Regions from separate parts of the Holdemania sp. 1001302B_160321_E10 genome, predicted to be linked through region 1. Evidence: a T-box and tRNA genes for the amino acid it is inferred to sense, from the RefSeq annotation. Region 1 holds a T-box; the other holds one or more tRNA genes.
What was found. A T-box is a leader RNA that pairs with one kind of tRNA and senses whether it is charged. The one in region 1 lies ahead of metG (methionine--tRNA ligase), so its partner is inferred to be a tRNA-Met.
Positions count from the first base shown of each region.

Region 2: it has a tRNA-Met gene. The T-box ahead of metG (methionine--tRNA ligase) is inferred to sense a tRNA for this amino acid. The anticodon was not compared.

Region 1 is NZ_JADNEM010000022.1:40,674-44,095, forward strand. It holds gene I2D94_RS13100 (DUF1344 domain-containing protein) at 1-196, opposite strand, end outside; gene I2D94_RS13105 (prepilin-type N-terminal cleavage/methylation domain-containing protein) at 301-1,089, opposite strand; T-box leader at 1,228-1,436, shown strand; gene metG (methionine--tRNA ligase) at 1,473-3,401, shown strand.
Region 2 is NZ_JADNEM010000011.1:17,192-20,613, reverse strand. It holds gene I2D94_RS08285 (hypothetical protein) at 1-979, opposite strand, end outside; gene I2D94_RS08280 (hypothetical protein) at 997-1,839, opposite strand; tRNA gene I2D94_RS08275 (tRNA-Met) at 1,876-1,951, opposite strand; gene I2D94_RS08270 (Gp49 family protein) at 1,982-2,461, opposite strand; gene I2D94_RS08265 (hypothetical protein) at 2,479-3,422, opposite strand, start outside.

The sequences.
Region 1 (3,422 bases):
TGATGGTTTTTTCTTCGCCTTGTTTCGCTTCGGGAGCCATTGTCGGTTCTGTGGTTTCTGGCTTATCCGCCGGCGTTGCCTCCGGCATACTGGACGTTGCTTCCGGTGTCGGCGTTGTTTTGTCTTCCTTGGATTGGCAAGCGGCAGCCCCGAATAACAGACCTGCGGTTAAGATGATCATCACTATCTTTTTCATTTCTTTATCCTCCATGTATCCTTTTGGGTGATACTATAAGATTAGAGAAATTGAAAAAGGAAAAAATTGAAGGAAGCAGGAAATGTCATGAATTTGTCATAATTTTATTCGCTGTATTCGACAGGCTTCCAATTATTAGCCTGCATTTGAGTCCAAATATCATCCCAAGTACTGTTCATTACTTGAATATTATTAGACCCGGTATACCATTTATTATTATCAGGATTATAAATAAGACGTGTATTCCAATTTCCTTCTTGAATTGTGGAAGCATAGATGATCGCATTGTCCATGGTAGGATTATTATAGGAGCTTTTATGATTGAAACAGATTTGGATCTTATAGTCCCCTGATGGCAATTTCGCTGTTTCAACGACTCCCTTTTCCAAAGAAGGCCAGTCCCCTCCATAAATTTCATTTTTCATAAACTTACGTATTTGATCGTTATTCATATAACCAATACATTCTTTCATGAGATCTGAATCTTTTACAAATTCCTGCATGATGGAAATCATCGTTTGTTGAATTCCTTTCGGCGTGTAATCCAGATTATCGCTGGCAATGCTGCCATGTTTTGAACATTTGATTAAGGTAACGACACCTTTAATTTCGATTGCGGTCAATTTTCCTCCCGACGCGCATTTCGGTGTGGAAATAAAATATTCATCATCTTTGTTCTTTAATAAATCCCCAATCGACACCGGTTCACCTTTGATCTGGTAAGCATTGTACATTTCCATGACTTTCTGCCGTGTCTGCTGACACTGGACTTCAGCCGCAGTGGACGTAAAGCCTGTGAGTCTTGGAACCAATATGAGTAACAAAGCAACCAGGATCGCAACGACGACGATTAACTCGATTAATGTGAAACCGCGCTTCTTTTGTTTTTGCATAATTATACACATCCCTCTTTGATAACCATTATATCATGCTTTAGCGATTGAGAACCAGTGAAACAATCGTAAGAAAAAAGCGTTGACAGACGAGATTAAGGCTTTACATCGGCAGTTTCTGTGACTATAATTAAGAACGTAAAGGTAGAGAAAAGAAGAGTAGCTTCTCCATTTTCTGAATCAGAGAGCCTGAGTCGGTGAAAGCAGGACAGAAAACAGAAGCGAACATGGTCTTGGAACTGATTATCCGAACAGCGTAGGATAAGACGTGACTTCGCGTTAAGAAGCAAGCGCATATCGAAAAGATATGAAGTAAGGTGGTACCGCGCGAAATCAGCGTCCTTTCAGGGACGTTTTTTTATTATCAAAAAGGAGGAATTATCATGAGCGAAAAATATTACATTACAACGGCGATAGCCTACACGTCGGGCAAGCCGCACATCGGCAATACCTATGAAATTGTTCTGGCCGACAGCATTGCCCGGTATAAGAGAATGTTGGGATACGATGTTTTCTTCCAGACCGGAACCGATGAACACGGTCAGAAGATCGAAGACAAAGCCAAAGCCGCAGGCGTAGCGCCGCAGCAGTTTGTCGATCAGGTCGCAGGGCAGATCAAGGAAATCTGGGATCTGATGAATACGTCCTACGATAAATTTATGCGGACAACCGATCCGGATCATGAGCGGCAGGTTCAGAAGATCTTTAAGAAACTGTATGATCAGGGCGATATCTACAAATCAGAATACGAGGGCTGGTATTGCAAGCCTTGCGAATCATTCTTTACCGAAAGCCAGATCGTCGATGGGAAATGTCCGGATTGCGGTGCGCCAGTTGAAAAAGCGAAGGAAGAAGCCTATTTCTTCCGGATGAGCAAATATGCGGATCGCCTGCTGAAGCATATCGAAGACCACCCGGAATTCATTCAGCCGGAATCCCGCAAAAACGAAATGATCAACAACTTTATCAAGCCGGGTTTACAGGATCTCTGCGTTTCCCGGACATCCTTTACCTGGGGCGTGCCGGTCGACTTTGATCCGAAGCATGTCGTCTATGTCTGGATCGACGCGCTGACCAACTACATCACCGGTCTGGGTTATGACTGCGATGGCAATCATGGCGAAAAGTTTAAGCATTACTGGCCGGCGGATGTTCATCTGATCGGCAAAGATATTCTGCGTTTTCACACGATCTACTGGCCGATCATGCTGATGGCGCTGGATCTGCCGCTGCCGAAGCAGGTGTTCGGTCATCCATGGCTGTTAGTGGGCGAGGGCAAGATGTCCAAGTCCAAGGGCAACGTGATCTATGCGGACGATCTGGTTCGTTACTTCGGCGTCGACGCCGTGCGCTACATCATGCTTCATGAAATGCCGTTTGCCCAGGATGGCACGGTCACCTATGAATTAATGATCGAGCGGATCAATTCCGATCTGGCGAATATCCTCGGTAATCTGGTCAACCGCACGCTGTCGATGACCAATAAGTATTTCGGCGGGTTAGTCCATAACGCAAACGTCAGCGATCCGATTGATGACGAACTGATCGCCTTGGCTAAAGCGACGCCGGCGAATGTTCAGAAAAAGATGGACGAGCTGCGGGTTGCGGATGCGATCGACGAGATTTTCGCTCTGCTGCGCCGAAGCAATAAATATATTGACGAAACAATGCCGTGGGCGCTGGGCAAGGATGAAACGAAGAAAGATCGTCTGGCTACCGTATTGTATAACCTGCTGGAAAGCATCCGGATTGCGGCCGTTCTGTTGGAAAGTTATTTACCGGAAACGTCGAAAGCCATTCTCGATCAGCTCAATACGCAGCAGCGCAGCTATGATTCCGTGCTGACTTTCGGTCAGCTGGAAGATGGGATTCACGTAACGCCGAAGCCGCAGATTCTGTTTGCGCGAATTGACGAAAAGGAAATGCTGGAAAAGATCGAAGCGGAACAGCCGAAGAAAGCGCCGGTAAAACCAGCGGAGCCGGCGAAGCCGCAGATCACGATCGACGACTTTGCGAAGATTGAAATGAAGGTCGGACAGGTTCTGTCCTGCGAAAAGCATCCGAAGGCGGATAAGCTGTTGGTGTCTCAGATTGACATCGGTGAAGAAAAGCCGCGGCAGATTGTCAGCGGGATCGCGGGCAGCTATAAGCCGGAACAGATGATCGGTAAGAAAGTCGTCGTCATTACCAACTTGGCGCCGGCCAAGTTAAGAGGCGTCGAGTCACAAGGCATGATTTTAGCCGGAATGGGCGAGGATCAGATCGAGGTGCTCTCCGTTGAAAAGCTGCCGGTCGGCAGCACGGTTCGCTAAGTCTCAGGAATTCCTTGCTGG
Region 2 (3,422 bases), on a different contig from region 1:
TCTTTTTCGTGACATCGCCCAGCGGCGCCGTGTAGATTTTAGCTGACGCAGAATAGCGCGGGTCAGAATCATCGTCTGTATATTTGACTGTAAAGTTATTTGTCGTGATTGTGCCAGTTGCTGCTGCGATCGTCGGAGCAGTCGCCATCTTAGAAGCCAGTACGCAGGTGTAAACGCCCAGCGCCTTCTCGCCAATAACAAAGCCATCACCGATGAAACGGCCTTCCATCAGGTGGCCGCTGATGCCCGGAGGGTTCTGATGAATGTTTGTGTCCCAGATTTTTTTCGGAAACAGCAGGCATTCCTTTTTGGCGATCATGAACTGCACGCCTTCCGGTAAATCTTGATCGGCAACTTCAATGATCGGGAAGTTTGACAGCTTGCCAACCATACCGTTAACAAGCACTTTTGTTCCCAGCTTTTCCAAGTTTAAGAACTCAGGGCAAGTTACCAAAATGGACATCATTGAGGTTGGGATGTACAGATAGACATTGTTAAACGGAATATGGTTGTTAACAAAGTGGCTTTTTGCCTTGTTGATCTCGCCGATAAATGTCGACTTCGTCAGTGCGTTGGCTACGCCTACGATCTTTCCAGCTCCCGTCGCCCAGGCATGACCGACTAACTGGTCAAAGTAAGGGATAACCTGTTCTTCCAGTTCTCTACGCACTACCTTGCCAGCATTTTTGATCATGTCCTGCTCTGTGTTATTACCTTTGTCAATCGTCATGCTGAACGACTTATCTGTGCGCATGGTTAAGCGCTGCGCTGCGTCCTGCACTTCTTTCGGCGTACCATAGCGGCTCATGCCACCATTGCGATCGTAATCGTTCAAAGACTGCGTGCGAATGCTGGAAATTAAGATATCCTTAACTCCATCAAAGTTATAATCGGATGATGCCTTGTCCGCAAAGATTGATCTGCGTGTCCATGTTTCCGCGACCTTATTTGCCCATTTCTCTCTTAAAAAGATAGCCATTTTTTATTCCTCCTTTTTTAGCTATCAAAGCCAAGTAAAAAAGCGTCCTCGTCGTCTTGCGGTTTACCCTTGACGTTGCCCAACGCTTTTTGACTGTTGTCTTTGTTTTTGATCAGTGCAGCATAATCAGCCTTCAGTTTTTTTAGCTCATAGGCTCTATAAGCGCTCAGCATCGTTTCCCCTGCCGCCATTGACTGCATAACGTCATCCGGCAATTTCGTAGGATCGACGTCTGGGTACTCACTGACAAATGCCTGGTACTGAGCCGCAAAAGCTTCTTTTTGTGCCTTCTCTGCCTGCTGCTGTTGGGTTAGTTTGGCTTGCTTTTCCTGTTCCTGACGCTGCGTTAGCTGCGTCTTAGCCAGCTCCTGCAACACGGCTTCGTCTGTGTTCGGGTACTGCTTTTTTAGTTCCTCCACATACTGAGCTGTCGCCTGATTCTGGTTAAACTGGGAAAGTGCCTTGATATAACCGGCACGATCCATGCCCATCTCTGCCGCCATCTGATCCAGCATGGTCAGTTCTTCGGAATTCTTTAGTCCGTCGTATTGCTGACGCAGATGGTCATAGTCCATGCCTTTCTGTGCTAATGCCCGGGCTTCTTCCTCGCTCAGTTCCTTTTCTACTCCCAAGTGCTTCACGGTCAAAATGGGTTTCTTTTGATTTTCTGCATTGGTTTCTGGCTTCTGAGTTTCGGTATCTTCCGGCTGCTGTTGGGTTTCGTCCTCGCTTGATTCTTCCTCCGTAAGTTGGTTTCCCTCATCGTCATCTAAATCAAAGAGATCGTCTAAATCGATGTCGGAATGGGTGTCTTCCGGCGTTGCTGTGGTGTCCATTGTCTGATTGGTTTCCTCAAACATTGGGTTCTCCTTTCTTGCGCTTCGCGCATTGATAAATGGTGGACTTTGCAGGGCTTGAACCTGCAACCTGTCGCTTATGGGGCGATTGCTCTACCAATTAAGCTAAAAGTCCATATAAAAAGCGCGATCGCTCGCGCATGTGTTATTCCTCAATTTCGCTGACTTCTGGTGACATCATCGGACGTTCAAATCCATGATCCGCTGTCGCCAGTAAAAATCCGAGGTACTCCCAGATTTTATTGCCGATCCGCTCCATGCAAACGGAGCAGCCAACACTTTGGTCATAGTTGCTCTTATCAACGCAGGTTGAGGTTTCATTGATTTCAAAGCCATTAACTAAACGGCATCGTACAAGCGTTGTCTTACCTCTCAACGTTGTCGGATCGACATCAGAAATAAACCGGTCGACCATGTCCTGACTTACTGATACATCTGATTTTGTCAGCTTGGGATTTGGGATAATCGGCAGGTAACGACGGTCAAACACCTTTTTAGGCACAAAATGCTTATACCCAGACTTGCAGGTTACCAGCATTCCTTTTTCTCCTTCAGTAATCTTCTCTGTGCTATGGCTGGCTTTTGTTGGTTCTGCTTCAACAATTTCAATGTGAATGTACTTCATTTTCTTTTCTCTCCTTTTTATATCAGTCCAGCGTCAGCTGGTGACTGCTGCATTGCTTCCGGATCAATTCCGGCTTGCGCCAAGGCCATTGCTTGGGCTTGCTGTTCCTGTTCGATCTGCTTCTTTTTAATGCTGTCGATCAGTTTTTGCTTATTTTTAACCATGTGATCCGGGATATTTTCCAGATATGTCACTGCGTCCTGAATTACGCCTTTGGTTAATAGATTGTCCATCGTCTGAGCCTGAACCAACTCCGACCAATAACTGCTTGTTCCGATATCTACGTTCAGGTCATAGTTCATTTCGCGCAGCGCCGAAAAGTCAAGATCAATAATGCCGCCTTGCATATCATCTTCGCTTTCAATTTTTGCCTGACGGGTGCCGTAATAGGCTGCCATCATGTCCACCATGATCCGAACACTATCCTCGACAAAATCAAAAAAGTTCAGCCGCTGATTTTCGAGCGGAATCGCTGTTGCCTGTTGTGTCGCAATGATTGCTGATGTATTGTCAGGCTTAACATTACCCAGCGCTGCGTCTGAAGCGCCCATAAAGTCGCGGGTATAATTGATGCAGGTGTCGATCAGCTGAAGGATTTGATTGCTGAAATCTGGCGTTTGCGTGTATCTGAGCAAATCGCCAGCCAAGTCCATCCGTTCGATTGCGATTGCGTCATTAACTGCATTTGTGATCTCAGCAACTTTGCCAGAATCATAAAGCAGCTTAGGGAAGCCATTGTTTATGACAAAGACCATACACATTGCAAACAGCTTATTAACAAAGATTTGGTTTGGGATCAGCCCTGTTATCGGTGACTGTCCGTGATAGCAATTCTTTTGCTCCTCCCAGTTCATATAGGCGATCGGGTACAATGTCATCCCAGTGTCGACTTCTTCTTTTAGGATGATGTCACCGACCGTTTTCAGGAACTTTACAGCTTTGACTTCTTTTTTTATCGGAA